Linked DNA regions of Gemmatimonas sp.. The protein of the gene in region 1 binds, or shares a complex with, the protein of each later gene. Links are inferred from orthologs where the notes say so. Each region holds a gene or a part of one and is shown on either strand. Other genes may lie near its edges. The genes, in order: uvrA and mfd.

Region 1 (14,869 bases):
GGGGTCGGTGGCTGTCGTCGCGGCCGGATCGCTGTTGCTGGCCCGCACGGCGTGGGCGCAGGACGCCGCGACGCCGCAGGCCGCCACCGCGCCCGGCGGCGAGGAGATGACGTCCGATTCGTACAAGCCCGTCGTGCGCCCCGCCAAGCCAAATGCTGTGAAGCAGATGGACGAGAAGCAGCTCGAAGCGTTCGAGCGCAACCTCGCCTGTCCGTGTCCGTGCACGCTCGACATCTACACGTGCCGCACGACCGACTTCAATTGTGGCATCTCGCCGGCGGTGCACGGCGATATTCAGCGGCTCGTGGAAGGCGGCTACAACGCCGACGAGATCATGGCTGCCATGACGCAGACCTACGGGGATTTCATCCTCATGCAGCCGCGGAAGCAGGGGTTCAACCTGCTGGCCTGGTTCGCGCCGTTTGCCGCAATGGCGCTGGGCGCGGTGGCGATTGGCGCCCTGCTGCGTGGCTGGCGTCGGAATGCCGATGTAGCGGCGGCCAAGCGTGCCGCCGAGCCGGTGACAATCGACACGTCGATCGATGCCACGCCCGATGAATTGGCGCGCCTTCAGGCCGCCCTGCGGGAGGAGCGCTGATGACGCTGGTTGCGATGCCGGAAGCCGCCGTGCCGTTGGTCTTGGGGACGGTGCTGGCGCTTGGCGCGCTCTCATTGGTGCTCTCGCCGCTGTTGAGCGGTGAGGCGGAAGTACGGGCGGACGATGAGAAGAAAGCCGCGACGGAAGCGGCACGCGTGAAGGCCGCGCGGGCCAAGCGGTCGGGTCGGGAAGAAGAGCAGCTGGACGGCGCTGTGGCCGCGCTGCGCGAGATCGAGTTCGATCGCGAAACCGGCAAGCTCTCGGACAGCGACTATGCCGAGCTCAAGACGCGGTATACGCGCGAGGCGTTGGCGGAACTGCGCGCGTCGGATGTCCGTGAAGCAACGGCAGCCGGCGGTCTGGCGGTGGCGGCGATGGCGGCGGTCAGCTCGGCCGACGCTGCCGACCCTGTAGAGGCGGCGATTCGTCGGGCGCGCCAGAATCAGCGCTCCTGCGGCGTCTGCGGGCCACGGCCGGAGCCCGACGCGACGTACTGCTCGAGCTGCGGGCGTTACCTGCCTGGGTCATGCGGAAAGTGCGGCACTAGCGTGGAGCTGGTGGGATCGCGATTCTGCAGCGGTTGTGGTGATCAGCTCGCGGCGGCCTGAATCACGGCGGGTGGCACCGTGCGTTCCGGGAGCGGAATAGAGCGTCACAAATATCACGGATGGGGCATATTTCATGCGATGGGTCCTGCTGGTAAGCTCTTGTTTCGCAAACGTTTGACGGTAACAACGGCGTGACGGGTAACATCACCGTCACGCCGTCTTTTTATTCCTTTCCGTCGAGCTGTTGCATCGCTACCATATGGCTCTACCTCTACACTCGCACTTCTGCTCCGGTACCACATGAGCTCTGGCCTCTCCCGCGCCGCGCTTTTCGCGCTGGCATTCTTGGCGTCGGCGTGTTCGAGCGCTGACGTCGTAACTCCCGATGCGGCGACGCCCTCGGCGCCGCGCTTCGCCGTCACGTCGACGCGACCCTCGGTCGTGATCAGCCAGGTTTATGGTGGCGGTGGTAACTCAGGATCGGTGTACCGAAACGATTTCATCGAGTTGCACAACACCGGCACGTCCCCGGTAAGCGTCGCGGGATGGAGTGTGCAGTATTCAGCGCTCACTGGAACGACGTGGCAGGCGACCGCGCTGACGGGTACGATCCCGGCCGGCGGCTTCTACCTCGTGCAGCAATCTCAGGGCGCTGGCGGAAGCGTGAATCTGCCCACGCCGAACGCGACGGGCACCATTCAGATGGGCGGCGGCGGCGGCAAGGTCATTCTTTCCTCAACCACGGCCGTGCAGTCAGGCGGATGTCCTGATGGCGCCGAAGTCGTGGATCGCGTCGGCTATGGTGTCTCCAGCTGCCCAGCGAGCGACAATACCGCCGCCCTCTCGAACACCACCGCCGCGCTCCGCGCCGCCAGCGGCTGTGCGTGGACGCGGAACAACGCCGTCGACTTCACCACGGGCGCTGCCGCGCCTCGGAACGGGGCGACCACCCCGGTGCTCTGCGGGGCCGGTCCCGTCGTTGGCCCGATCGCAACGATCGTGGTGACGCCGACGACCGCGTCCGTCCCGATCGCGGGCACGCGTGCGTTCACCGTTGTCGCGACCGACGCCAATAATCTCGTCGTGGCTAACCCCACGATCACGTGGACCACGAGCGCGCCGCTGGTCGCCAGCGTCAGCACGACCGGCGTGGCCACGGCGCTCGACATCGGCACCACGACCATCACCGCCATTGCGGCCAACGGCGTCGCCGGCACGGCCACGATGACCGTGACCGAAGCGGCGTCATTGCCGTCCGTGCGCATCAGTGAAATCCACTACGACAATGCCGGTACCGACGTCGGCGAAGCGATCGAGATCGAAGCGCCGGCTGGAACCAACCTTACCGGCTGGCAGCTGCTGCTGTACAACGGCAACGGCGGCACGGTCTACAACACGCGCTTGCTAAGCGGCGTCGTGGCATCCACCTGCACCGGTCGTGGCGTACTGTACTTCGAGTATCCGACCGACGGCATTCAGAACGGCGCCCCCGATGGTGTTGCCCTCGTGAATGCGCAGGGCACCGTGGTGGAATTCCTGTCGTACGAAGGTGCCTTCACGGCCACCGACGGACCGGCGGCCGGTATCCCGTCCATCGACCTCATCGCCAAGGAAGATCCGGCACCCGGTGTCGGCAACTCGTTGCAGCGCTCACTCGCCAATACGTGGAGCGTTGCCCTGGAGAACTTCGGTGGCTGCAACGGACGCACCCCCGGTGTGCTGCGCACGGCCTTCACCTTTTCTGGTCGTGTCCCGGCCGACCCGGCACTCCCGGTCGGCTTCCAGGATCAGATCTTCGCGAGTGCGTCGCGACTTGGCGTCGCCGTTCCCGGCGCCATCACGTGGAGCAGCGATACCCCCGCCATCGCCAGCATCGATGCGAACGGAGTGATCACCGGCCTCGCCGTCGGCAACGCGGTGCTTCGCGCCACCACGGCCGACGGACTCTCGAGCGGTACGTACACGCTGCCCATCGACGTGGCGACGGCGGGCAACACCGCCGCCTACGGCAACAACACCGAGTTCGGCACGCCGGTCGACGGCACGCCAGCCGATGACTTCATCATCGACCGCCCGCAGTTCACCGTGTCCTACAGCAAGTCACGCAACACACCGAACTGGGTCGCGTACAATCTCGAGGCGACGCACATCGGTTCGTTCGACCGCTGCGATTGCTTCACGTACGATCCGGCGTTGCCGGCCGACTACCCGCGCTACACCACGGCCGACTACACCGGCGCCGGCGCCATTGCCGGCTATGGCATCGATCGCGGCCACCTGGCGCGCTCGTTCGACCGTACCACCGGCTCGCTCGACAACGCGCGCACCTTCTACTTCAGCAACATCGTGCCGCAGGCCGCCGACAATAATCAGGGTCCGTGGGCAGCGCTGGAGAACGAGCTCGGCGCACGCGCGCAGAGCAGCAACAAGGAAGTGTTCATCGTGACCGGCGTGGCCGGCAACAAGGGCACGGTCAAGAACGAAGGCAAGATCGTGATCCCCGAGTACGTCTGGAAGGTCGCGGTGATCCTGCCGCGCAATCAGGGCATCGCCAATGTCACGTCGCTCGACGCCGCCGAGATCGTGGCCGTGGTCATGCCAAACGTGGCGGGTATTCGCAACGTCCCGTGGGCGACGTACAAGACCACAGTCGATTCCGTCGAGGCGCTGAGTGGCTACGATCTGCTCAGCCTCCTGCGCAACGACCTCGAGATCGCGTTCGAGAGCAACACCAAGCCGCCGGTCGCGGCGGTGGACGGCCCGTTCAACTCCATCGAAGACGAATCCGTGGCCATGTCGGCGTCGGCGTCCACCGACCCCGACGGAGACGCGCTCACCTACGCCTGGAGCTTTGGCGACGGCGCGACGGCCATTGGCGTGAACACGTCGCATGTGTACACCACGTCAGGCGTGTTCACGGTGCGTCTGATCGCGACCGACATTCGCGGGCTCGCCGACACGGTGACGACCACCGCGACGGTGCTCTCACCAGCGCAGGCGCTTGACGCCACGGCCAGCATGGTCGATGCGCTCGGCGGCACCGGCCGAGTAAACAAGGGCGTGTTGAACTCGCTGAATGCGAAGCTCAATGCGGCCGCCAATTCGATTCGCCGTGGCAACGAAACCGCGGCGATGAATCAGCTCGAAGCGCTGATCAACGAGCTCGACGCGCTCGTGCGCAGCCGCGGTCTCACGGAGCTGCAGGTCGCGCCGATCCGCACCATGCTCAACCGCGTGATCCGCTCCCTGTCGATTTCGTAGTCGGCGTCACTGCAGGTTTCTTTGCACCAACACTGCGCCGCTTGCCCTTCAGGGTAAGCGGCGCAGTCGCGTTGAGCACCTCGCGTTCGGCCGCCTGCAGTATCGGATAGGTCGCGCAGCCCGCCTTCACCGGGCACATGCCGCAACGTGGCACCCGCGCCGTGCACACCAGCGCGCCCAACTCCATCAGCGCTTGATTGTGCGTCCACGTGGTCTTGCCCGTGCGCGGCAACAGCTGCTCGGCGATGAGCCACAGCTGCTTCAGCCCCGGACCGGATTTCGGATGGAGGTGCGGCGCGAACACGCGGTGCAGCACGCGGGCCACGTTCGTGTCCACCAATGCCGCACGCTTCTCGTACGCGAACGAGGCGACCGCGCCGGCGGTGTAGGCACCGACGCCCGGCAACTCGCGCAGTGCAAGCGGTTCGCTCGGAATCACGCCGTCCTGCTCGGTCGTGACATGCTTCGCCAGGGCGTGCAGGTTCCGGGCGCGGGCGTAATACCCCAGCCCTTCCCACGCCTCCATGACCTTCTTCGGTCGCGCATCCGCGAGCGAATACAGATCGGGAAACCGGTCGAGAAAGCGACGATAGAAATCGATGACCCGTGATACCTGCGTCTGCTGAAGCATCAGCTCCGAGACCAGAATGCGGTAGGGATCCCGCGTCTGCCGCCAAGGTAGGTCGCGCGAGTGCTGCTTGAACCAGGCGTGCAGGCGACGGCGAAAGGCCGTGGCCGCATTGGGCGCGATCGTTGGGCCGTTCGGAGCAGGGTGTCGTGTAGCCATCGGGCAAGAACCTAGTGGCTGGACCCCTCAAAGAACAAAGAGGGCCGCGAGGCTACGCCCGTTCAGTGGCGTCCAGCCGCCGCCGTGCCATCATCAGCGGCGCCGCCGTCGCCACGATGCAAGCCGTGGCCGCGACGGCGAACGGCAGCAGCATATCCGTCGGCGTTTGTGCCCAGCCGAAGTGCTCGGCCACCACGAATCGCGCGGCCGGACGACCGGTGAGATACGCCACGGCACCGATCAGCACGATCGCCGTCATCATGAACAGCAGTCCGCCGAAGGACGTCGGGATCTGCGCCGCGTTTTCGGTGTCGAACTGCGGATAGAACGTGCCGTAGCTCAGTGCCAATGCCGTGAGCGGAAACACCAGCGCGGTGATCGCCGTCAGCGACACGATGTGCACGAAGGTCCGGACGCCGAGCATCAGGTTCGTGCATCCGACCAGCACCAGGGCCAGCATCAGCAGCGGCACCGCGCCCACCCAGAACTTCGCCCAGAGCAGATCTGACATGCGCAGGGGGCTCGAACGCAGGAGCCAGAGCGCGCGTCCTTCGAGACTGACACTCGGAAAGACGAACCGGGCCGCGATCGACGCGAGGACGAAGCCGGCCAAGGCGAGATTCAGGAACGGGATCACGTTGCGCAGCAATTCGGTCATGCCGGCACCCGACAGCGGCAGGTATCTCACATTCGCGACGTACACCACCAGCAATACGGCGAGCATGACCAGCTGTGACCATTGCGTGCTGTCACGCATGAACACGCGCAGTTCCTTCAGTACGAGCTCTCGCCGCGTAGTGCCGAGGAACGACAGCATCCGGTCAAGCAACGGACGCCCGATCCGTTGCTTGGCGCGCGAATTCGCCCCTTCCTGCGCCATGCTGTACGCGCGATGCCATCCGCGACCGTGCAGCAGCTGGCCCACTACAATCAGCAGTGTCGCGACGCCCCACAGGCGCAGCATGGGCGACCACACACTGCGGCCATCGAGGAACTTCACGATGGATTCGGCCACCCACTCACTTGGCAGCCACGGCGACGACGGCGTTTCCAGCGCGGCAATGAACTGCACGAAGTTTTGAAAGCCCTCAGGGCGCGCCAGCTGCTCGGGACGGGCGGCGCGGAACATCAGCACCAGTCCGCACACAGCCATCGCCGTGATCACACTGAGCAGGTCGCGCGTGCGACGCGCCGGGAACACGTTCACCAATAGCAGTGTGACGGTTGATCCCGCGGCGGCGGGGATCATCAGGAACGGCACGAGCACGGCGATCGCGAAGAGCACGAACGACGCGTTCGCCTTGTAGGCGACGCCGTACGCGGCCACGAGCGGAATCAACAGCAGCGCCACCATCCAGCTCGAGTGGAGCGCCGTTTCCAGCAAGCGCGCGCGATACAACGCCCCGGCGCGAATCGGCGCGGCCGCGAGTTGATCGAGATCACGGGCGAGAAAGAAGTTCGAGAGTGCCGCGATCGTGTTCGACAGCAAGAGAATCGAGCCGAAGGACAACAGAATCATCGACAGCAGCTTCGCGGCCAGCAGTGCGCCGATGTCCTCGGCGCTGCGGAAGTAGCGCAGCAGCTTGAGGGAAATCGCGAACGCGGCCAGCCAGAAGAGCGCGCCCAACGTGGCTACCACCAGCAGGCGGCGAATGTCGCCCTTCTCGTGGCGCCGCATGCGGTGTCGCGCCATCTGCCATTTGGGCGCCAGCAGTTGCCACGCCGTGGTCCTGGGCAGCGCGGCCGCCTCAGGCATCCAGCACCTCCATCAGCTCGCGCGCCACATGATCGCCGGTGAGGCGCAGAAAGATGTCTTCGAGCGCGTCGTCATCGCCCGACGTTCGCCGCAGCTCGTCCATCGTGCCGCACGCCACCAGGTCGCCACGCTGCATGATCCCGATGCGATCACACATTCCCTCGGCGATTTCCAGGGTGTGGGTGGACATCATGACCGTGTGTCCACGGCGGGTGTATTCGCGAAACAGGTCCTTCAGAATCTTGGATGATTTCGGGTCGAGTCCGACCATCGGTTCGTCCACGACGATCACGGCCGGTCGGTGCACGAACGCGCTGGCGATGATCAGCTTCTGACGCATGCCGTGGCTGTAGCTCTCCACCAGCTCGTCACGCCACGCCTCGAGGTCGAACAGCGCCAGCAACTCCTGGCCGCGCTTCTCGACGTCCGGGCCTTGCTCGCCGTACAGGCCCGCGCTGAATCGCAGGAACTCGATGCCGGTGAGCTTTTCGTAGATGAACGGCCGGTCGGGAATGAATCCCAGCGCCTTTTTCGCCGACAGCGGGTCGACCCGCAAGTCGTGTCCGGCGATCCGGACCGAGCCGGCCGTCGGCTGCAGGATGCCGGCGATCATGCGCATGGTGGTCGTCTTGCCCGCGCCGTTCGGTCCCAGAAACCCGAACAGCTCGCCGGAAGGCACCACCAAATCCAGGGAGCGCACGGCCGTGAACGACCCGTAGCGCTTGCAGAGCGAACTGATCTCGATCATGCCCGCAGGACGACCAAGCGGCACCCCGACGCAACTTCTTCGCGCCAATGCGCGTTCCGGACCGGGGGAGCGTTTCGGCACTGGCCCTGATTCGCACGCGGCCGGGGTTGTCTTGCCCGTGCGGTCCCCGCACCTTCAACGACTATGCCCGAACCGGTCCGTCCGTCCGATGCCCTCGTGGTGCGTGGTGCCCGCGAGCACAATCTCCGCAACATCAGCGTCACGATCCCACGCGACAAGTTGACGGTCGTGACCGGCCTGTCCGGCTCGGGGAAGTCGTCGCTTGCCTTCGATACGATCTATGCCGAAGGGCAGCGACGCTACGTCGAGTCACTCTCGGCATACGCGAGGCAGTTCCTGGGGCTGATGGAAAAGCCCGATGTCGACGCCATCGAGGGCCTGTCGCCGGCTATTTCGATCGAGCAGAAATCGGCCGGTCACAACCCGCGTTCAACCGTGGGCACGGTCACCGAAGTGTACGACTATCTGCGCCTGCTCTACGCGCGCACCGGCACGCCGCATTGCCCGAACTGCGGTCGCGCCGTACAGCGGCAGAGCCCGACGCAGATCGCCGAAATGGTGCTGGCTTGGCCCGAAGGCACGCGCCTCGAAATCCGCGCGCCGCTAGTGCAAGAGCGAAAGGGCGAGTTCAAGGATCTCTTCGAAAGTGCGCGCAAGCAGGGCTTCGTGCGCGCGGTCGTGGACGGTGAACTCATCGAGCTCGCTGATCCGCCAAAGCTGAACCGGCGTCTGAATCACTCCGTGTCGGTGGTGGTCGATCGCCTGGTTGTGCGCACCGAAGATCGTGGTCGCATCACCGACTCGGTGGAAACGGCCCTGCGACTGGCCGAAGGTCTCGCCGAAGTCGTGCGCTACGATGGATCGGAGCCGGTCACCGAGATGTTCTCGGAGCGCTACGGCTGCGCCGCCTGCGGCATCTCCATGCCGGAACTCGAGCCGCGTCACTTCTCGTTCAACTCGCCGTTCGGCGCCTGCGAGATGTGCAGCGGGCTCGGCACCACGCGCACGGTGAGCGAAGATCTCATTCTGGGCGATCCGAGCATCTCGATTCTCGAGGGCGTCGTACTCCCCTGGGGAGAGCCCGACGGATACATGCGGAAGGTGATTCTCCCCGGACTTGCCAAGCAGTTGGGCTTCGACCTCAACAAGCCGTGGGGACAGATTCCGGCCAAGGTGCGTCAGCAGCTATTGCACGGTGTCGGTGACGCGCCGCCGCGCGCGCGCAAGGCGGTCAAGAAGGCGGTGAAGGGTGCAGCCGCCAAGACGGCTGCGAAGACCGCGGCGAAGACGGCTGCGGAGAGCACATGGGAAGGCATCGTCGCGCATGTGCAGCGTCGCTATGACGAGAGCAGCTCTGACGGCGTGCGCCTCGATCTCGAGTCATTCATGGTGGCCGGACCGTGCCCGGCCTGCGAAGGCCGACGGCTGCGCCCGCAGTCACTGGCCGTGACGGTGCACGGTCTGAATATCGGACAGGTCGTCGAACGCAGTGTGGTCGATTCGCTGGCGTTCTTCGAAACCGTGCCCGTGCGCAGCGCCGGGCATCCGGGACTCGATCCCGGTATTGCCGGTCCGATTCTCAAGGAAGTCCGCGAGCGGCTGCGCTTTCTGGTGGATGTTGGTCTCGACTATCTCACACTCAATCGCAGCGCCGAGTCGCTGTCGGGCGGAGAAGCACAGCGCATCCGGCTTGCCACGCAGATCGGGTCGCGCCTCGTCGGCGTGCTGTACATCCTCGACGAGCCCAGCATCGGCTTGCATCAGCGCGACAACGGCCGTTTGCTCTCCACCCTCAAGCAGCTGCGCGATCTCGGCAACACGGTCATCGTCGTCGAACACGACGAGGAAACGATCCGTGATGCCGATTACCTGATCGATCTCGGTCCCGGCGCCGGCAAGCACGGCGGCGAAGTGATCGCCGCGGGATCGGTGCAGGACGTGATCGATACACCGGCATCGATCACGGGGCAGTACCTGCGCGGCACGCGCCGCATCGAAGTGCCGCTGCAGCGCCGGCCGCGCGATGTGGCGCGTATGCTCACCGTGCAGGGGGCGCGCGAGCACAACCTGCGCGATGTCACCGCGGAGTTCCCGCTGGGTCTGTTCGTCGCGGTCACCGGCGTGTCCGGGTCGGGCAAGTCCACGCTCGTCACCGATATTCTGCAGCGCACGCTGTCGCGTCACTTCTTCCGGGCGCGCGTGCTGCCGGGTGCACACACGCGCATTACGGGCTTGGAGCATCTCGACAAGATCATCGACATCGACCAAAGCCCGATCGGTCGCACGCCACGTTCGAATCCGGCCACCTATACCGGCATCTTCACGCCGGTGCGTGAACTCTTCGCTGAACTGCCCGAATCAAAAATTCGCGGCTACGGACCCGGTCGCTTCTCGTTCAACGTGAAGGGCGGGCGCTGCGAAAGCTGTCAGGGCGACGGACTGGTGAAGATCGAAATGCACTTCCTCCCCGATGTGTTTGTGCCCTGCGATGTCTGCAAAGGCAAACGCTTCAATCGCGAGACCATGGAAGTGCACTTCCGAGGGCGCAGCATCGCCGAGATTCTCGATCTCACGGTCGAGGAGGCGTGCACGGTGTTCGAAAATCAGCCGCGGATCCTGCAGAAGCTCGAAACACTCCGCGACGTTGGCCTGGGGTACATCCACCTTGGACAGAGCGCGACCACGCTGTCCGGTGGAGAAGCACAGCGCGTGAAGCTGGCCACGGAGCTGTCCAAGCGTGATACCGGACGCACGCTGTACATCCTCGACGAGCCGACTACCGGTCTGCATTTCGAAGACGTGCGCGTGCTGCTGGGTGTGCTGCATAAGCTGGTCGAACGCGGAAACACGGTGTTGGTGATCGAGCACAATCTCGATGTGATCAAGACCGCCGATTGGATCGTCGATCTGGGACCAGAAGGTGGCGTGCGCGGCGGTACGATTGTGGCTCAGGGCACGCCGGAAGAGGTCGCCCGTGTGAAAGAGAGTCACACGGGTCGGTATCTGGCGCCGATGCTGTCAAGCACTGCTGAGTAAGCGCTGGCGGCGTTGCACCAGCAGTCACGAGGCTGCATCGCAGTTTGCGAATAGCTGTACCTGAAACTTCTTGCGAAGAATTGTCGGCGCCGAGTGTGACACGAACGCGTGCGATCACCGTGCGATATGTCACCGAGTCAAGCGGGCAGGACAACGTTTCACGATATGGTGGATGGGGCACGCCTATTGCTCTAGTGTGGTTGACGTCGCGATTACGCACTGCAGTCGAGCAGTCACTTCCAACCGAGAGAGCAATCCAAATGCAACTCACATCCCTCGTTCGTTCATTGCACCGTCTTGCCGCCGCGACGCTGTTTGTCGCCGGTAGCGCGGCGAGCGTGAGCGCGCAGGTCCCCACGGCCGTTGATTTCCTCGGAAACAATAGCATTGTCACGGTGCGCTTTGTTGGCTCCGAGGCCGCAGATCGCAGCACTTTGGCCTACCAGATCGGCGCTATCGGCAGTTTTAGCGCAGGCGGTACGTGGACAGATCTGTTCACCAATAACGGTGCAGGCGCCTCGGCTCCCGGCACGCAGATCCAGATCGGGAACGTCTCCTCAGGGCAAAACGTGTTCTTTCGTTTAACCAACACCACGCAGGGCGTAGGGCCGAACTTTACCAACTACAGGTTCTTCAGCGGCCCCGCATCGCGGAATCCTGACAACGCGCTCCACATGGCTGTTTCGGCCGGCTCCGGCTTGGCAGCATCAGGCGGAGGAACATTCACGACAGCCTTCAGCTTCGAGGACCGCTCGGCTACCATCGTGCCGATCGCAGACTTCGACTACAACGACCTGCGCTTTGAGATCGCGAACGTATCCACGGTCGTCCCGGAGCCCAGCACGTACATCCTCATGGCGTCGGGCCTTGCCGGTCTCGGCATGATGGCACGCCGTCGTCGCAACAACGCGTAATCGCGCGCTGTAAGACGCACGGCAAAAAAGCAGGCGTCCGGCGAGTATCGCCGGGCGCCTGCTTTCTGTTGTACGGCACCGACGGCAAGTACATTCCACAGATGGTCTCTCTCCTCGATATCATCGGTCCTGTCATGGTCGGGCCGAGCAGTTCACACACGGCCGGTGCCTGCCGCCTGGGGCTGCTCGCCCGGTGTCTGGTTGGCGGCACGCCCGAAAAGGCGCACATCGAATTGCACGGGTCTTTCGCCCGAACCGGCGAAGGGCACGGCACCGACAAGGCGATCGTGGGCGGCCTCATGGGCTTTCGCCCCGACGACGAACGCTTGCGTACGGCGCTCGACATCATGGAGCGCGAAGGACTCGCCTATGCATTCGAGAAAACGTCGCTCGGTGATGACGCGCACCCCAACACCGTGCGCATCACGCTCGACCGCGGCGACCGCACGGCGCAGATGGTCGGCGCTTCACTTGGCGCCGGACGCATCATGGTCACCGAGATCGATGGCTATCCGGTAGAGATTCCCGGCAACCTGCACACTATCGTCCTCGTGGCCGAGGATGTGAAAGGATCTGTGGCCCGTATCGCCGGCATTCTCGCCGACGCGAACTGCAACATTGCCACGCTCAAGCTCTCGAGAAAAGAGCGCGGCGGGGATGCCTTCATGGTGATCGAGGTCGACGAGCAGCCCGATGAGTCGGTGCGTGATGCCATCCGTGCGCTAGGCTGGGTCAAGTGGGCGTTCCGTCTCGACAAGGTGAGTGCCTGATGTATCGAGCACTGGCTGATGCCATTCGTGACGCAGAGGCGCGCGGGGTCACGCTCTCGCAGGTCGCCCTCGAGGCGGAAGCGAAAGATCAAGGGCGCACGGTGGAGAGCATCCGCGATGCGCTGCGGCGCGCGCTGGTGGTGATGCGCGAAGCGGTCGACCGCGGCATGATCGGTGATCTCAAGTCGTCCTCGGGGCTGGTCGGTGGTGATGCCGCCAAGCTGCGCACCGGTCCCGATGGTCCCCTGGCCAACACCCCGTTCCGCGACGTGCTCGCGCGCGCCATTGCGGTGCAGGAAGTGAACGCCGCGATGGGTGTGATTGTCGCGGCACCCACTGCCGGTGGTGCCGGTGTTCTGCCGGCGGTGCTCACCGGCATCGCGAAGGCGCGTGGCATCGACGACGAACGCGTCATCGATGCGCTGGCGACCGCCGGACTGATCGGCGCCGTCGTGGCCGAACGCGCCTCGCTGTCCGGCGCCGAAGGTGGTTGTCAGGCCGAGACGGGTGCTGCGGCGGGCATGGCTGCAGGAGCAGCCGTGGAGATGCTGGGTGGTTCGCCGCGACAGGTCGGACACGCCACCGCCCTCGCGCAGCAGGGCACGCTTGGTTTGGTATGTGACCCGCTCGGCGGACTCGTGGAACTGCCGTGCGTGTTCCGCAACGCGACGGGTGCGGCGATTGCGATGGCGGCCATCGAAATGGCCATGGCTGGCATCGAGTTCGCCATTCCGGCTGACGAAGTCATTGACACGATGGGCGAAATCGGCGCGAACATGGATGTGCGCTACCGCGAAACCGCCGGCGGCGGACTCGCCGCGACGCCAACCGGTCGTCGCTTGGCGAAAGAACGTCTGTACGAGATCAAGCGCGCCGGTGCCTGAGCGAGCGCGTGCGCTGCTGCTCGTGCTCTCGCTGCTGTCGGCGTGCTCGAGTGGCAAGGGCGACAGTAGTGCGGAGAAGCCGAAGCGCGACCGCTGGACCGTGCCGGGAGAGCCGTCGCTCCGCGATCTGGTGCGCACGGGCATGTTGGGCGACGCACGACTCACGGAAGCGTCTGGCGTCGTGGCGAGTGTCACCGAGCCGGGTGTGTTCTGGTCGCAGAATGACCGCGGCAACGCGGCCACACTGTACGCGTATGATTCGGCGGGCGTGCCGTTGGGCACTGTGCGCGTGCGCGGCGCCGACAATACCGACTGGGAAGCGATCGCCATCGGTCCGTGCGCCAGCGGATCATGTGTGTATATCGGTGACGTGGGTGACAACTATGCTGCGCGTGCCGAGGTGCGCGTATGGCGCGTTTCCGTGCCGGTCACGAGCGCGAGCGAAACCGAATCCCCTGCGTCACTGCGCATCGTGTATCCCGGTGGCGCGCGCGATGTCGAAGCGATGTGGGTCGCGCCTGATACCAGCATCTGGTTCGCCACCAAGCGCCCGAATGCCGACGACAGCGGGGGCTTGCGCCCGTCGCAGCTGTACCGCGTGTCGGCCGCGGCGTGGTCAGGAAAGGCCATCGCGACGGCTCACCTGATGGATTCGCTGCCGATCGTGCCGGGCACGTCGGTGTCGCGCGATTGGGTCACCGACGCCTCGCTTTCTGGCGTCATGCCTAATGGTCGCCGTCTGGTCGCGATTCTCACGTACGGCTCGGTGTACGTGTTCGACGCCGACCCGGTGACCGGTCGACCGGGTGCTCAGGTGGCCCGCTGCGCCGTTCCACCGGGCGAGCGGAATGCCGAGGGCATCACCTGGCTTACCGATGGCCGGCTCATGCTCGTGAACGAGGGACGCGGCGCCAAGCTCTATCGCGGACGCTGTCCCTGAGCCATTCGCCGACGTCCGGTCTGCCGTTCAGATGATGCGACGGCCATACTTCGGCGGTACAATTCGACACACCCGACGAAACGATTTGGCGGGCACCGCCGTACAGACCGATATCCGAACCTCAAGGAATCGAACATGGTCACGCGAGAAGATATCGAGGCATTCCTCGATCGACTGAGTGCAGACGGCGCCTCCCATCAGGAACTGGAGCCGGGGTTATGGCTCGTGCGCCCCAGCGGCGCGCTGGAATTCGATGTGGTGGTCACGCACAATCCGCCCGTGGTGTTGCTCCGGGTGAAGGTGATGCCACTCCCGGCGGAGGCCGCCGATCAGGCAGCGCTCAACCGGCGCCTGCTCGAGCTCAATGCCAGCGACTTGCTGCACGGCTCCTACGGCATCGATCAGGACAACGTCGTGCTCACCGAGGCTCTCGAACTCGCGCATCTCGATTTCGAGGAATTCCTCGCGTCGTACGAGAGCATGACTCTTTCGCTCACATCACATCTTCGTGAGCTGGCCGCCTTCCGCGAGGCTCGCTGAACCATGGGTATCTTCGACCGTCTCTCGACTCTCATCAAGTCGAATCTGAATGAGCTCATTTCCTCG
Region 2 (15,306 bases), on another replicon or contig:
TGCACGATCACCGAAAACGCGTCGATCGCGTCGCCGTTGATGAGCATGTCGAGGCGCACGAGATCGCTCTCGCGATACTCCAGGATCTCGTAGTCCAGTGAGGCGTAGCCGCGGCTCACCGTCTTCATTTTGTCGAAGAAGTCGAGAATGATTTCGCCGAGCGGAAACTCCCAGTCGAGCTCCACGCGCACGGAATCGAGGAAGCGCGTGTTCTTGTAGATGCCACGGCGCTCCATACCCAGCGTCATGATCGGGCCGATGTAGTCTGACGGGCACATGATGCGCGCCCGAACGTACGGTTCCTTCACGCGCGTGATCACGACCGCCGGCGGCATGAGCGCCGGATTCTCGACGAGCAACTCGGTGCCATCGGTTTTCGTGACCTGGTACTCCACGCTGGGCACCGTAGTCACAAGATCCAGATTGTACTCGCGCTCAAGGCGCTCCTGCACGATTTCCATGTGCAGCAGTCCCAGAAAGCCGCAACGGAAGCCGAAACCAAGCGCGGTGGACGTTTCCGGTTCGTACTGCAGCGACGCGTCGTTCAGCTTCATCTTTTCGAGCGCATCACGCAGCGTTTCGTACTGCGTGGTGTCGGTCGGATAGATACCGGCGAAGACGAACGACTTCACTTCCTGATAGCCGGGCAGCGCCTCGGCGGCGCGATTGTCCTGATCGAAAATCGTGTCGCCCGCGCGCGTCTCGCGCACCGAGCGCACGGCGGCGAGCACGTAGCCCACTTCGCCGGCGTGCAGCACGTCGGTGGGCACCTGGCGCAGTTGCAGGTAACCCACTTCGGCCACCTCGTACACGTTGTCCGACGCACCGAAGGTGATCTTGGTGCCCTTTCGCATGGCGCCGTCGACGACGCGAATGCTGGGAATGGCGCCGCGATACTTGTCGTAGTACGAGTCGAAGATCAGCGCGCGCAACGGACCGTTCACGTCGCCCGACGGAGCCGGAACGCGTCGCACGATCTCTTCGAGCAGCTCCGGCACACCGGTGCCTTCCTTGCCGCTCACCTGCAGCACGTCTTCCGGTCGGCAGCCGATCAGGTCGACCACTTCCTGGCGACGGCGCTCCGGCTCGGCTCCTGGCAAGTCGATCTTGTTGAGCACCGGAATGATCTCGAGCCCGGCGTCCATCGCGAGGAACAGGTTCGACAGCGTCTGCGCCTGAATGCCCTGCGACGCATCGACCACCAGAATCGCGCCTTCGCAGGCCGCCAGCGACCGCGAGACTTCATACGTGAAGTCGACGTGGCCCGGCGTGTCGATCAGGTTGAGCTCGTAGTTCTGCCCGTCGCCGGCTTTATAGCTCATGCGCACGGCATTGAGCTTGATCGTGATGCCGCGTTCGCGCTCGAGGTCGAGCGTGTCGAGCACCTGAGACTTCATTTCGCGCTTCTGTAACGTGCCGGTTTTCTCGATCAGGCGGTCCGCGAGGGTGGACTTGCCGTGATCGATATGGGCAACGATGCAGAAGTTGCGGATGTGACTGAGTTCCAACGGAATGCCTTGCTAGAAGGGGCGATGCGTAAGCAGCCTTTCAAGATAATCGATTCGACCCGCAATCTGGTGCCCAGAGACGAAAACGGCGGCCGTCCCGAGGGGGCGGCCGCCGCGTAACGACTTGACGTTGGTGCGCTTACTTCGCTGGCGGGGGGGTCGCCGGCGCGCCGACGGCCGCCTGGCCGGCCCGTTGAGCAGCCGTGGGAGGCGCCGGCGGCGGCGGGTAGTATACGAGTCGGCCGCGCTCGACCGCCGCTACAGAACCGCCCTTGAGCGTAAACGGGGCACCATTGATGTAACCCATCGGCAGCATGCCCGTCTGCTGGTACACGTCGGCCGTCCTGACGACGGGATCCAGCGTGGAGAGTTCGAGGCCACCATTGATGCTCGTCGTGTAGCGCGACACGACCACCGGCCCGTTCCCGAACGCGAAGGCACCGCTGACGACCGGCACCGGCGAGATCTCGCTGGGCTGGCTGATCACGGCATCAAATGGGACGCCCGCCGCGTAGATCGTCTTCGCGAGAATCTCCACCATCTGCTGCTCGCTGGTGGCGAGGGTGTCCATCAGCAGGTCGTGTCCCCAGCTGCCGCCGGCCCGAAAGGCCGCCAGCTCCGGCTTCACGCTCGAGGCGATGGCGACGATCAGCGGAGACTCGCCGTAATTCAGCAGGTGCAACGCCTCGTCACCCAGTAGACGACGGGGCTTGACGGTTCGGCCCGCCCTCAGCTTGCCCGCGTCGTCCGGCTTGGCCGGCGAGAGGATCTGAATCGGCAGCGCCGATCCCTTGGTGCGGGTCACGGCGAACACGGTGACGTACGCGTCCTTGTTGACCGACAGCGACAATCCAGGCCAGTTCGCCAGCGACGTCACCGCCGTCACCCCGGTCACGGCAATCTGCGGCGTGGTCCCAACTGGGGACGGCTTCGGCGCCGTACCCTGCGCCGCGAGGGTTCCACTGACCGTCAACGAGGCGACGGCCGTGAGCAATGCACACGATCTGGTCATGTTCAGCCCCCTAGTAGGGAGGAAATTATTCGTCAATCCTCAACCAATGTTGGGGTCTCGGCCGTAATTGTCAAACGATTAGTAGTTGCCGTCGGATGCCCGCCCCATACAGGCGGGCACCGCACTATCCTTCTCGCACATGTCCCAGCCACGCGCCGATCAGCTCGACCCCACAGTCCTGGCGGCCCTCGGCCACCTGGAGCTCGTCGCCCGTTGGGTCGTCGACGGCTTCGTGACGGGTATGCACCGTTCGCCTCGCAAGGGTTTCAGTGTCGAGTTCGCCGAGCATCGGCCGTATATGCCGGGCGACGATCTGCGTTATCTGGACTGGCGGATCGCCGGCCGCGCCGATCGCTGGGTGGTCAAGCAGTTCGAAGAAGAGACCAACGCCCGGGCCATGCTCGTACTCGACGTGAGCGCGTCCATGCAGTGGACCAGCGACCCGGCCCGGCTCACCAAGCTGGCGTACGCCGAACGGCTGGCCGCTGCGGTGGCGTTGTTGCTATTGCGGCAACGTGATGCCGTCGGACTCGTCCGATTCGACGCCACGCTCCGTGACGTCGTGCCGCCGCGCTCGCAACGCACGCAGTGGCGCCGGCTGATGGCCGCGTTCTCGGAACCGGGCGGTGGCACCAGCTCTGACGTGGCGGGGGCGTTACTGCAGGCCGGCCGTTTGGTGCGTCGCCCGGGATTCGTCGTGCTCTTGTCCGACCTGCTCGCCGATCCCGAGCCGGTGGCCGATGCCGCGCGCACACTGCGGGCGCGAGGTCACGAAGTGCTGGTGTTGCATGTGATGGACCCCGCCGAACGCGACTTCCCCGATTCCGGTGAGGCGCGCTATCGCGATCCGGAATCGAAGATCGAAGTGCCGGCCTCTCCGTCCGACGTGCGCACGACGTACCAAGCCACGGTGCAGGAGGCGCTCGCAGAGTGGCGCGCTGCCCTCGGTCGGGCCGGCGCGCGGTACGCGGTCGCGATGACCGACGAGCCGTTCGGCCGACCGCTGCGCCATCTGGTCGGCGTGAACGGTCGCGGCGCGATGATCTGAACGACCTCCTCCGTGATGTTTCCGATTCTGTCGTAGTCCTCTCGCAGCCTCTCGATGGCGTTTCTCGCTCCGATGTTTCTGACGCTGGCCACCTTGGTCGGCGTGCCGTTGCTCGTGCATCTGTTGCGTCGAAAGGTCGGTCGCACGGTGGATTTCCCCGCCGTGCGCTACCTCACGCGCATGGAACAGGAACACAGCCGCGATCTCAAGTTGCGGCATCGGTTGTTGCTGCTGCTACGCGTGCTCGCCGTCTTGGCATTGGCACTGGCCGCCGCACGCCCCATCGCCAAACTCGCGGGGCTTGGTCATGCCCCCGTGAGTCTCGCCATTGTGCTCGACAATTCCATGAGCACCGGCATCATCGGCAACGAGCGCTCGGTCTTCGACAGCTTGCGGTCCGATGTGCGCGGACTGCTGTCGGATCTCTCGAACGACGATCGCGCCTGGATCGTGACCGCCGATGGACGCGTGATCGGAGGGAGCGCCGCGTCGCTGATGGAGTCGCTGAACGGGCTCGCGCCCTTGGGCGGACGTGGCGATCTGGCGGCCGCGACGCGCCGAGCCGTGGGACTCGCGCGCAGCGGGAATCCCCGTGCGCCGGTGGTGGCCATCGTGAGTGATGGACAGCGCAACGCCTTCGCCACCGACAGTGTGATCGACGCCGGCGCCGTGCCGGTCGTGGTCCTGGCCCACGGTACGGGTTCGGTGCGCAATCGCGCCGTCTTGGCGGCGCGGGCTGAGCCGGCACGATGGACGCCGTCGGGCACGGTGAACTTCGCCGTCAGTGCGCCCGATTCGTCCGAGTGGCGGGTGCTGCTGGACGGGCGCACGGTGGCACGCGGCGCGGTGGCCAGTGCGCCCGTGGCCGCGCCGGTGCGTCTCACACAGCGGCTCGCGAGCAACAGTACCGGGTGGGTGCGCGGCAAAGTGGAGCTCGACGCCGACGCGTTGCGGGCCGACGACGCGCGGTGGTTCGCGGTGCGCGTGGCCCCGCCGCCCATGGTGGCCGTGCGCAGCGAAGGCGGCCCGTTTCTCTCGGCCGCCCTCTCCACGCTGGTGGAAGAAAAACGTCTCGAGCGCGGAGCCGAAGGCGCGGCGCGCAGTGTGACCGTGTCGGGCGCCGATGCGGCCGGCGTGCGCTTGCCCGTGCTGCTCACGGCGCCGCTCGACCCCGTGCGCATCGGCGAAGCGAATCGCACGCTCACCCGGCTTGGTATTCCGTGGCGGTTCGGCGCCATCGCGCGCAATCTCGTGTTGGCCCGCGCCGCCAGTAGCGATGGCGCACCGCTCGATACCGCGGCGGCATCGGTGAGCGTCTTCGAAGGCACACCGGTGCGTCTGCGCTATCCGCTCGTGTATTCACCGGGCGGCAACAACGGCGGCGCTGGCGCTGGCACTGGTGCCGGTGCGCCGGCGATGCCCGATACGTTGGCCACCGCCGGTGGATCGGCCTGGGCCGTGGCCGGCGAAGGCTATGTGCTCATCGGCTCGCCGCTCGAGCCCGACGCCACGGAACTGCCGTTGCGTGCGGCCTTCGTGCCCTGGGTGCTCGAAGCGCTCTCGCGTCGCCTCGGTGAAGACGGTCGGCTCATTGAAGCGGTGCCGGGCGAGCACATCGCAGGGTTGCGCGGTGTGACCGGCCTCGAAGGCCCCGACGGAAAAGTGGTGGGCACCAATAGCGACCGTCTCACCGTTCCCAATGTGGCAGGGGTGTATTACCTGCGTCGTCAGTCCGCGCGCATCGGCGCGTTGGTCGTGAATCCGGAGCCAGAGGAGTCGGACGTGGTTGGGATGGGGCAGGGAGCAGCGGATAGCGCGGTGGCCGAGATGCGCACCCACATTGCCGGACGGGATGTCACGCCGGCCACTAGCGTGAGCGCGTGGCGCACCCTGGTGTTTGACCGCGCCGCTGGGCATGGCCTGCTGCTGCCGCTGGTGGCGCTGGCGCTCGCCGCGTTGCTGGCCGAATCCTGGTTGGCGAGACACTGATGGGCCTTCCCAGACTGCTCGATGCGATCGAGGCCCTGCCGGCATTCGCACGAGTGCACAAGGCGATTCCGGGCCCCGGTCAGAGTCTGCGCGTTGGCGGCCTGGCCGGCTCGGCCGACGCCGTGTTTGTGGCCGCCCTCGCTCGCGCGCTGCCGCAGCGACTGGTTGTCGTCATCACCGACCAAGTGGGCGACGCCGAACGCTGGTTGGCCGACTTACAGTCGCTGGTGGACGACATCCCCGTCGCGCTCTACCCGCCGCGCGAAGGGTTTGGCGAGGTCGAACCGCACGCCGAAGTCGCTGGCGAACGCGTGGAGACGCTCGAGAAGCTTGGACGCAGCGGGGTGCGCCTGTTGCTCACGACGGCGCGCGCCGTACTCGAACAGACCGCGCTGCCGCGAGCCTTGGCCGGTGCGCGGCTAGAGTTGCGTAAAGGCGATGTGCGTCGGCTGGAAGATCTCACGGCGCATCTCGAATCCATCGGATTCGAACGCGTGCCGATGGTGGAAGATGTCGCCCAGTTCTCCGTGCGCGGCGGCATCATCGACATCTACTCGTTCGGCATGGCCGAGCCGGTGCGCCTCGAGTTTTGGGGCGATGACATCGTTGAGTTGCGTCACATCGATCTCAACACGCAGCGCAGCACGCGCGATGCCGAACTCGCCCTGATCCTGCCGGTCGACGGCCGCGTTCGGGAAGACGAGGGAGAGGTCGAACGCGTGTCGCTGCCGTCGTTGTGGCCACCCGACGCCGTCGTCATCATGCCCGCTGGCACGTCGGTGTTGCCCGAGCTGGTGCGCACGTGGGATGAAGCCGCGCACCATCTCGAGCTGGCGCGTCGTCGCGGCGAAGAGTGGGTGCGTCGCGAACGGTTGTTCGTGCCGCCGCCGGAGATGGCGAGTACGCTGGCCCGCTTCGGCACCATTCGCATCGCACCGCCGCCGCAGCGGGCGGTCAGTGCCTCGTCGGCCGACCTTCAGCCGCAAGGGCCTGAGCCCGATGTGGTGTTCGCGACGCGTCCGCCCGAGTCGATCTCGCGTGACCTGCGTGTGCTGCGCAAGCTGCAGCGTGACGGGTTGCCCACGGTCATCCTGTGCGACAACGCCGGACAGGTGGAGCGTCTCGACGAACTGCTCGGCGAAGACGGCCCGCTGTCGGCGGCGCTCGCCATCGGCGTGCTCGGCGGCGGGTTCATCATTCCGAACGTCGTGCGCGTGCTCACCGATCACGAGATTTTCCGTCGTGATCGCCGGCTGCGTCGGACGCGCAAGTACACCACCGGTGCTCCGCTCGATACGATTGGGGCGCTCAAGCCAGGTGACTACGTCGTGCATCTCGAGCACGGCATCGGCATCTATCGCGGCATCGAAAAGATCTTCGTGCGCGAAAGCACGATCGAAGCGGCGGTCATCGAGTACGAAGGCGGCGATCGACTGAACGTGCCGCTGTATCGCATCGATCAGATCGAGCGATACCGCAGTGCCAGCGACGTGTCGGACGACGCACCGGCGCCGCGGCTGCACAAGCTGGGCGGCAATCGCTGGAAGCAGCAGCGCGAGAAGACGCGCATGGCGATTCTCGAGATGACGCAGGAACTGCTTGATCTCTATGCCCGTCGCAAGGTCGCCACGCGCCCCACGCATGGCGTGGATACGGCGTGGCAGCGGCAGCTCGAGAGTTCGTTCCTGTTCGAAGACACGCCCGATCAGCGCAAAGCCACCGAAGATGTGAAGCGCGACCTCGAGAGCGATCGCCCGATGGATCGCTTGCTCGTGGGCGACGTGGGCTACGGCAAAACCGAGATCGCCATTCGCGCCGCGTTCAAGGCGGTGCAGGGTGGCCGTCAGGTGGCCGTGCTGGTGCCCACCACCATTCTGGCCGAACAGCACGCCCGCAGCTTCGGCGATCGATTGGCCGATTTTCCGGTGACCGTGGAAGTCATGAGCCGCTTCCAGACCGCCAAGGAACAGGCGGTCGTGGTAGAGAAGCTCAAGAAGAAACAGATCGATATCGTGATCGGGACGCATCGTTTGCTCAGCCCCGATGTCGAGTTCGCGGACCTCGGACTGATCGTCGTCGACGAAGAGCACCGCTTTGGTGTGAAGCACAAGGAACGGCTCAAGCAACTCAAGCTACAGACCGACGTGCTCACGCTCACGGCCACGCCGATTCCGCGCACCCTGCACCAGAGCTTGGCGGGACTGCGCGATCTCACGCTCATGCAGACGCCGCCGCGCGATCGTTCGCCGGTGCTCACGTTTGTGGAGCCCTTCGACGACGCGCTGATCGAAGAGGCGATCTCGCGCGAGCTCGACCGCGGCGGGCAGGTGTTCTTCGTACACAATCGCATCGAGACCATCGAAGCGATCGCCGATCACCTGCGTCGTATCGTGCCGCGCGCCAAGGTGGCGGTGGGACACGGGCAGATGAAGGAGCGCGAACTCGAAAACGTGATGCGCCAGTTCGTCGATCACGAAGTGGACATCCTGGTGTCCACGCTCATCGTGGAAAGCGGGCTCGACGTGCCGAACGCCAACACGATGTTCGTGAACCGGGCCGATCATCTGGGGTTGGCCCAGCTCTATCAGCTCCGGGGGCGTGTCGGTCGGTCGCACCGTCGGGCGTATTGTTACCTGCTGGTACCCGATCGGGTAGACGAAGACGCCGAGCGCCGCTTGGCCGTGCTCGAGCACCATACCGAACTCGGCGCCGGCTATCGGATAGCCCTCAAGGACCTCGAGCTGCGTGGCGCGGGTAATCTGTTGGGGTCGGAGCAATCCGGCTTCGTGCATTCCGTTGGCTTCGATCTGTATCTGCGGCTGCTCGACGAAACCGTGCGTCAGCTGTCGGAAACCGGGGGCCAGAAGGCGTGGATCCCGGCCGACGTATCGCTCGATTTTCCGAGTTTTCTGCCCGACGACTACATCACGTCGCAGGAAGCCAAGCTCGATGTGTACCGCCGGCTTACGGCGTTACGCGAGCCCAAGGACATCGAGGCGCTCCAAAGTGAGGTTCGCGACCGGTTCGGTCCGATGCCCACGGCAGCCCACGCGCTCTTCGCGAGTGCCATGCTCCGGGTGCTTGGGGCGGCCCTCGGTGTGGAGGGGGTGCTTGTGCGGGCATCTGAAGCCCGTGTTAGTTTCAGGGCTGACGCAGTTCCTCGCCTGAAGGGTCTGTCAGCGGCTTTCCACGGTGTCCAGTTCCAAGTGGACGTCAAACGGACCCAGCCGCTGGCGCTCAAGTTGACCCGGTTAGGCGGGGCGGAAATGCTCGAGGGCCTGGTGCGCGCGCTGCGTGCCCTCGCTCCCTGATGGCAACCGACTGGATGCCGTTGGGGTCTCACCAACACTTCTCTTCACTCCGGTGCCGGAGTTCGACCTGATGAAATCGTATCGTTTGTCCGTGCTCGCTGCCGTCGCGTTCGCCGTTGCCTGTGGTGCCGCGTCCAATCCGGACGTCGCGGCCTCGGCCGGTGACCAACAGCTCTCCGTGACGCGCCTGGCGGACATCCTGGGCACTTCGCAGGCCCCGCTCGAAAAGGACGTTGCCCGTTCCATCGCCGAGCTCTGGGTGAATTACCAGCTCGTGGGTGTGGCGGCCGCCAAGGGCGACTCGCTCGCCGACAAGAAGACCATGGACGAGGCGCTGTGGTCGAATATCGACAACATCCGCGTCAAGAAGTTCTACGACAATGTCTCGAAGGGCTGGGATACACTCACCCCGGGCCCGGACGAGCAGCGGTACATGAATGGCGAGGCGATGGCCGCGCGTCATATCCTGGTCAAGGTTGAAGCCAACGCGACGCCGGAGCAGAAGGCCGCCGCGCAGAAGAAGGCAGAGGGCATCCGTGCCGAAGCCACTCCGGCCAACTTCGCCAAGCTGGCCGCGAAGAGCGACGAGCCTGGTGCTGGCGAGCGTGGTGGTGACCTTGGCCTGTTCGGCAAAGGCATGATGGTGCCCGAGTTCGAGAAGTGCGTCATGGCCATCAAGCCGGGCGAGATCTCGCCGGTGTGCGCGACGTCGTTTGGCTTCCACGTGATCTACCGCTCGCCGTATGCCGACGTCGCCGCGAAGTTCGCGCCGATCGCCAAGCAGCGGAACGTGCAGATCGCCGAGAGCACCTATCTGGCGAAGGTCGAGTCGTCGAATGGCGTCGAGCTGACGTCGGGCGTCGCCGTGAAGGCCAAGGCCATCGCGCGCAACCCGCTCGGCTACGGCAAGGACAACGGCAAGCTCGCCACGTACAAGAGCGGCGAACTCACGGCGTCGGAATTCGCCAACTGGGTGGCGGCCTACCCGCCGAACTCGCAGATCCGTCCGCAGCTCCTGAACGCGCCGGATTCGCTGGTCGAGAAGTTCGTGCGCCAGATCGTGCGGAACGAGCTCGTGCTGCACCAGGCCGACAGCGCCAAGGCGACGCTCGATACCGCCGAACTGTCGAACCTGTATTTGAATTTCAAGAACGCCGTGACGCAGACGTGGAGCTCACTCAACGTCGAGCCGTCGAAGCTCGCCGACAGCGCGAAGGCCGGTGGCGACAAGGCGAAGATCGCCGCCGCGCGCATCGAGTCGTTCTTCGACAAGCTGATCAAGAACGAAGTGCCGTTCGTGGACGTGCCGTACCCGGTCGCCCATGCGCTGCAGAAGAAGTTCGCGTTCGCGATCAACGATGCGGGTCTCGACAAAGTTGTCGAAAAGGCCAAGACGGTGCGTGCCACGTCGGATTCGCTGAAGGCCGGCAAGGGCGCCCCGGGCGTTCCGGCTCCGGGCGGTGCTCCGGCCCCGATGCCGATGCCGACGCCTGACACGACCAAGAAGTAAGCCCGTTTTTCAACGAACCCCTGGTCATCCGACCGGGTACTATACGGAATGATGCCCAGACTGCTTTCTCTGCTGACCGGCGCCGCGATCATCGCGGCGCCGTTGTCGGTTACGCTGGCGCAGGACGCGCCGAAGCCGGCGCCCAAGGCGGCCGCCACCGATACGGTGCAACCCAAGGGATTGCCGGTCGACGGCATCGCGGCCGTGGTTGGTGATCAGGTGGTGCTCGTGTCCGAGGTACTGGCCGCGGTCAACTCGGCCCGCTCGGCGGGGGCCAAGGTGAACTCGGCGCAGGATCTCGTGAAGCTGGAGCAGGAAATTCTGCAGCAGCTGGTGGAAGCCGAGCTGCTCGTGCAGAAGGCGAAGGAGATGAAGGTCGAGGCGAACGAGGCCGAGCTTCAGCGATCCATCGATGACAACGAGAAGCAGATCCGTTCGCAGTTCAAGACGGAAGCCGAGTTCAAGGCGGCGCTCAAGGAAGCCGGTTTCGGGACGGTCGACGAGTGGCGCAAGCTGCAGAACGATCAGCTCAAGCGTCGCAACCTGCAGCAGGAAGCAGTCAGCAAGTTGAAGCGGGACGGCAAGATGACGGCGATCAATGTGACGGAAGCCGAGATCACCGAGGCGTTCGAGTCGAATCGCACGAAGTTGCCGCGCAAGGAAGCGCGCGTGGGCGTGCGTCAGGTCGTGATCGCGACCAAGCCGTCTGAGGAGTCGAAGAAGAAGGCGCGCGCGAAGATCGATTCGATCCGCGTCGAGCTCGACAAACACCCGGAAGACTTCGAGAACATCGCCAAGAAGGAGTCGATGGACGGCACGAAGGAGCTCGGTGGTGACCTCGGCTGGAATCGTCGTGGTCGGATGGTGCCCGAGTTCGATCGCATGATGTTCGCGCTCAATCCGGGCATCATCAGCCCCGTGGTGGAAACGGGGTTCGGCTATCACATCATCCGCGTGGATCGCGTACAGCCCGCCGAAGTGAAGGCGCGCCACATCCTCATCCGTCCGCAGCTCGATACGGCCGATGAACGTCGGGCGAAGGCGCTGGCCGACAGCATTGCCGCGGCGTGGCGTGCCGGCGGCAGCTTCGACTCACTGAGCGTGAAGTTTCACGACGCGGCGGGTGGCGAAGACAAGTCGATTCCGGAGTATCCGCGTAGCGAACTCCCCGAGCCGTATCGCAACGCGCTCGAAGGAAAGAAGCTGGGCGACATCATCGATCCGTTCCCGATGCCCGATCCGTCGGCCGGCGTCAACAAGTTTATTGTGGCGCAGGTGACGTTCCTCGATGAGGCTGGCGAGTTCACGCTCAAGGAAGTGCGCGAGCGCTTGCGTTCGCAGCTCTCGGAAGAGCGCAGCATGCGTCGCCTCATCGACACGCTGAAGAAGCAGACTTATGTGTCGGTGCGCTATGATCCGTCGAAGCAGACGGTGACGCCGTAAGGCGGCGACGTTGATGCGCCTCGCGCTCACCCTCGGCGATCCCCGTGGCATCGGTCCGGAGATCGCCGCCAAGGCGCTCAGTGACCCGCGGATCGCGGCGCTGGGCGCTTCGTGGTATGTGATCGGCCCGACGGGCACACCGGTGCCGGTGCAGGAATCCATCGGCGTCTGGGCGCCTACTGGCCACGCCGCCGACGACATTGCACTGGCCGGGCGTTTGGCCGGGCTCGCGGTGGAGCGCGCCGCCCGCATGGCGCTGGCGGGTGAGGTGAGCGGCATCGTGACTGCCCCCCTCGACAAGGCGGCGCTGCAGGCGGGTGGGTTCGACTTTCCCGGCCACACCGAGATGTTGGCCGAGCTGGCCGGCGTGCCCGCCACCATGATGCTGGCGTCGGACACGCTGCGGGTGGTGCTGGCCACCACGCACATCGCCCTGCGTGACGTGCCGTCGGCGGTCACCCGCGAGGCGCTGTTGCAGGCCGCCTACGCCACCCGCGAGGGGCTGCGAAAGGACTTCGGGGTCGCCGAGCCCCGACTGGCTCTCTGTGCCCTCAATCCGCACGCGGGCGACAGCGGTCGGTTCGGGCACGAAGACGATGACCTGCTGGCTCCTGTGGCTCGGGAAGCGGGCATGGCTGGGCCTTACCCGGCCGACACGGTATTCGTGCGCGCCATGCGCGGCGAATTCGACGCCGTGATCGCGCCGTATCACGATGTCGGCATGACGGCGATCAAGGTGGCGAGCTTCGGCAGCGCGGTGAACGTCACGCTGGGGCTGCCGTTCGTGCGCACCAGCCCGGATCATGGCACGGCGCTGGATATTGCGGGGCAGGGGGTGGCCAGCGCCGAGAGCCTGGTGGCGGCCATGCAACTGGCAGTGGGGATGGTGGAGCGACGGCGCGCCGGCTGAGCGCTGCGCGCGGATCACGAGGCGCGGATCGCGAGGCGCCGTCACACGTCCGTTACCGAGTCCCCCCATTGTCTCTAAGTGTATGGCCCCATTAACTTTTAAGGCTATGCAGATTCGTAACGTCGCCATCATCGCGCACGTCGACCACGGGAAGACCACCCTCGTCGACAAGATGCTCCGCCAGGCTGGAGCCTTCCGCGAAAATCAGGTCGTAGAAGAACGCGTGATGGATTCCAATCCGCTTGAAAAAGAGCGCGGAATCACCATTCTCGCCAAGAATACGTCGATCCGTTGGAACGACACGAAGATCAACATCGTCGACACGCCGGGCCACGCCGATTTCGGTGGCGAAGTGGAGCGCATTCTGCGCATGGTCGAAGGCGTACTGCTCGTCGTGGACGCGTTCGACGGTCCGATGCCGCAGACGCGGTTCGTGCTCCGCAAGGCGCTCGAACTCGGTCGCACCCCGATCATCGTCATCAACAAGATCGATCGCCCCGGCGCCGATCCGTTGCGTGTGCATGATGAAGTGCTGTCGCTGTTCATCGAACTCGAAGCGACGGAAGAGCAGCTGAACGCGCCGGTAGTGTACGCCAGCGCGAAGCAGGGGCTCGCCACGATGGACATGGATGTCACGCCGGTCGATCTGCAGCCGCTGTATCAGACGATCGTCGACACCGTGCCGCCGCCGCCGTCAGACAGCGAAGGCACGTTCCAGATGCTCGTGTCCACCATCGAGTATTCGGCGTACCTCGGCCGCATGGCGATCGGACGCGTGGAGCGTGGTATCGTGCACCTCGGCGATTCGGTCACGCTGCTGCCGTTCGAAAGCGACAAGCCGATTCAGCGTGGTCGCGTGTCCAAGCTGTACGGCTACGAAGGCCTCGAGCGCGTGGAAATCCAGGAAGCCTCGGCGGGCGAAATCGTGTTGCTTGCCGGCTTCGAAGATGTCGACATCGGCAGCACACTTACTGATCCCGACCATCAGGAGCCGCTCCCCGGCATCAGCGTGGAGTCGCCCACGATCAGCGTCGACTTCGTGGTGAACAATTCGCCGTTCGCGGGCAAGGACGGCAAGTTCGTCACGTCGCGTCAGCTGCGTGAGCGCCTGTACAAGGAGCTCGAGCGCAACGTGGCGCTCCGCGTCGAAGACAGCGATTCCACCGATGCGTGGAGCGTGTCCGGTCGCGGTGAATTGCACCTCTCCATCCTCATGGAGACCATGCGTCGCGAAGGCTTCGAATTTCAGGTGTCGCGTCCGAAGGTGATTCTGCGCACGGACGAGAAGGGCCAGAAACTCGAGCCGTTCGAAGAATTGGCGATTGACGTGCCCGAGGAATACCTCGGCACCGTCATCGAGAAGCTCGGACCCCGCAAGGCCGAGATGATCGAGATGAAGAACCCGGGGCAGGGGCTGGTGCGCCTGCTGTATCGCGTGCCGGCGCGTGGACTGTTCGGCTACCGCAGCGAGTTCCTCACGGACACGCGCGGCACCGGCATCATGCACCACCGCTTCCTCGAGTATGGGGCGTGGGCGGGCCCGCTGTCGGGCCGTTCGCGCGGTGTGCTCGTGTCGATGGAAAACGGCACGATCATCGCGTTTGCGCTGTTCAGCTTACAGGAGCGCTCCACCCTCTTCGTGACGCCGGGCGACGCGGTGTACGAAGGCATGCTGATCGGTGAGAACTCCCGTCCGGGCGACATGGACGTGAACCCGACGAAGGAAAAGAAGCTCTCGAACATCCGCACCAAGTCGACCGACGAAAACATCACCCTCGAGCCGCCCCGGGAGATCACCCTCGAAACCGCGCTCGAGTATATCGAAGACGACGAGCTCATCGAGATCACCCCGCTCAACATCCGACTCCGCAAGCGTCTCCTCTCCACGAGCGACCGCAAGCGGACCAACCGCGAGACGAAGCGGGAACGGACGGCCTAAGAACGGGCTGCGCGCTCGGCTCGGCGTGAACGGTTCGTCACCGGACCGTTCCGCCGAGGTTCGACGGTGGTTCGACCAATTTTCTGGTAGGGCGCGCACACTTTCGGGTTGCGCCGCGGCGAGCGTCTGCCGATACTCCCGTTCACGCCGTCTCGAAAACCTCGTTGCCGTTCGGCCATCCGCAGAACGTGCGCGCGGAACACCATCACCACTCGAAGGAGAATCGTCCCATGTTGGAGCAGTTCGGGTCGTCGTCGCTGGACGCGCTCGAAGAGCAGTTGCCGTCCTCGGTTTTTGCGCTGGCTGCCGACGATGAAGATTTCGACGACGAAGGTCTCGACGACGATCTCGACGACGATGAGGATGAGGATGATGACGTCGATTTCGATGATGATGACGACGACGACGATGAGGACGATGATGACGACGACCTCGATGATGATGACGAGGACGACGACGACGATGAAGACGATCCGGACTACGACGTCGACGGGTTCGACGAAGACGATCCGGACGCGTGACGGAAAAGGGCGGGCGATACTCCTACGGGGTGTCGCTCGTTTACCTTTCGGCCGCACTTGCCCCGAGTGGTTCGGCGGGGTACATTATGCGGCTCTGGCGGAGATGGTGAACTCT

Evidence for each region.
Region 2: the proteins of uvrA (region 1) and mfd are in contact, whole or in part, in a crystal structure (PDB 4DFC), measured with the Escherichia coli proteins. The link is inferred for Gemmatimonas sp. from one-to-one orthologs.

The regions. Positions count from the first base shown.
Region 1 is NZ_JANPLK010000027.1:13,591-28,459, reverse strand. What follows is about bases 7,481-10,955. They hold uvrA (excinuclease ABC subunit UvrA), read left to right. Parts: upstream 7,481-7,842; coding sequence 7,843-10,755; downstream 10,756-10,955. Other genes in these bases: RMP10_RS07620 (ABC transporter ATP-binding protein), read right to left, coding at 7,481-7,698. Outside these bases: RMP10_RS07645 (cytochrome c-type biogenesis protein CcmH), read left to right, coding at 1-598; RMP10_RS07640 (zinc ribbon domain-containing protein), read left to right, coding at 598-1,206; RMP10_RS07635 (DNA/RNA non-specific endonuclease), read left to right, coding at 1,447-4,407; RMP10_RS07630 (A/G-specific adenine glycosylase), read right to left, coding at 4,373-5,194; RMP10_RS07625 (hypothetical protein), read right to left, coding at 5,247-6,950; more of RMP10_RS07620, read right to left, coding at 6,943-7,480; RMP10_RS07610 (PEP-CTERM sorting domain-containing protein), read left to right, coding at 11,016-11,669; sdaAB (L-serine ammonia-lyase, iron-sulfur-dependent subunit beta), read left to right, coding at 11,771-12,439; sdaAA (L-serine ammonia-lyase, iron-sulfur-dependent, subunit alpha), read left to right, coding at 12,439-13,323; RMP10_RS07595 (hypothetical protein), read left to right, coding at 13,316-14,263; RMP10_RS07590 (YbjN domain-containing protein), read left to right, coding at 14,399-14,803; RMP10_RS07585 (PspA/IM30 family protein), read left to right, coding at 14,807-14,869. UniProt on the Escherichia coli protein: The UvrABC repair system catalyzes the recognition and processing of DNA lesions. UvrA is an ATPase and a DNA-binding protein. A damage recognition complex composed of 2 UvrA and 2 UvrB subunits scans DNA for abnormalities.
Region 2 is NZ_JANPLK010000068.1:17,497-32,802, forward strand. The notes cover bases 5,157-9,068. They hold mfd (transcription-repair coupling factor), read left to right. Parts: upstream 5,157-5,556; coding sequence 5,557-8,868; downstream 8,869-9,068. Other genes in these bases: RMP10_RS16950 (BatA domain-containing protein), read left to right, coding at 5,157-5,557; RMP10_RS16960 (peptidylprolyl isomerase), read left to right, coding at 8,939-9,068. In the rest of the region: lepA (translation elongation factor 4), read right to left, coding at 1-1,508; RMP10_RS16940 (hypothetical protein), read right to left, coding at 1,648-2,520; RMP10_RS16945 (DUF58 domain-containing protein), read left to right, coding at 2,660-3,568; more of RMP10_RS16950, read left to right, coding at 3,623-5,156; more of RMP10_RS16960, read left to right, coding at 9,069-10,378; RMP10_RS16965 (peptidylprolyl isomerase), read left to right, coding at 10,427-11,821; 4-hydroxythreonine-4-phosphate dehydrogenase PdxA, read left to right, coding at 11,835-12,731; translational GTPase TypA, read left to right, coding at 12,838-14,670; RMP10_RS16980 (hypothetical protein), read right to left, coding at 14,667-15,248. UniProt on the Escherichia coli protein: Couples transcription and DNA repair by recognizing RNA polymerase (RNAP) stalled at DNA lesions. Mediates ATP-dependent release of RNAP and its truncated transcript from the DNA, and recruitment of nucleotide excision repair machinery to the damaged site.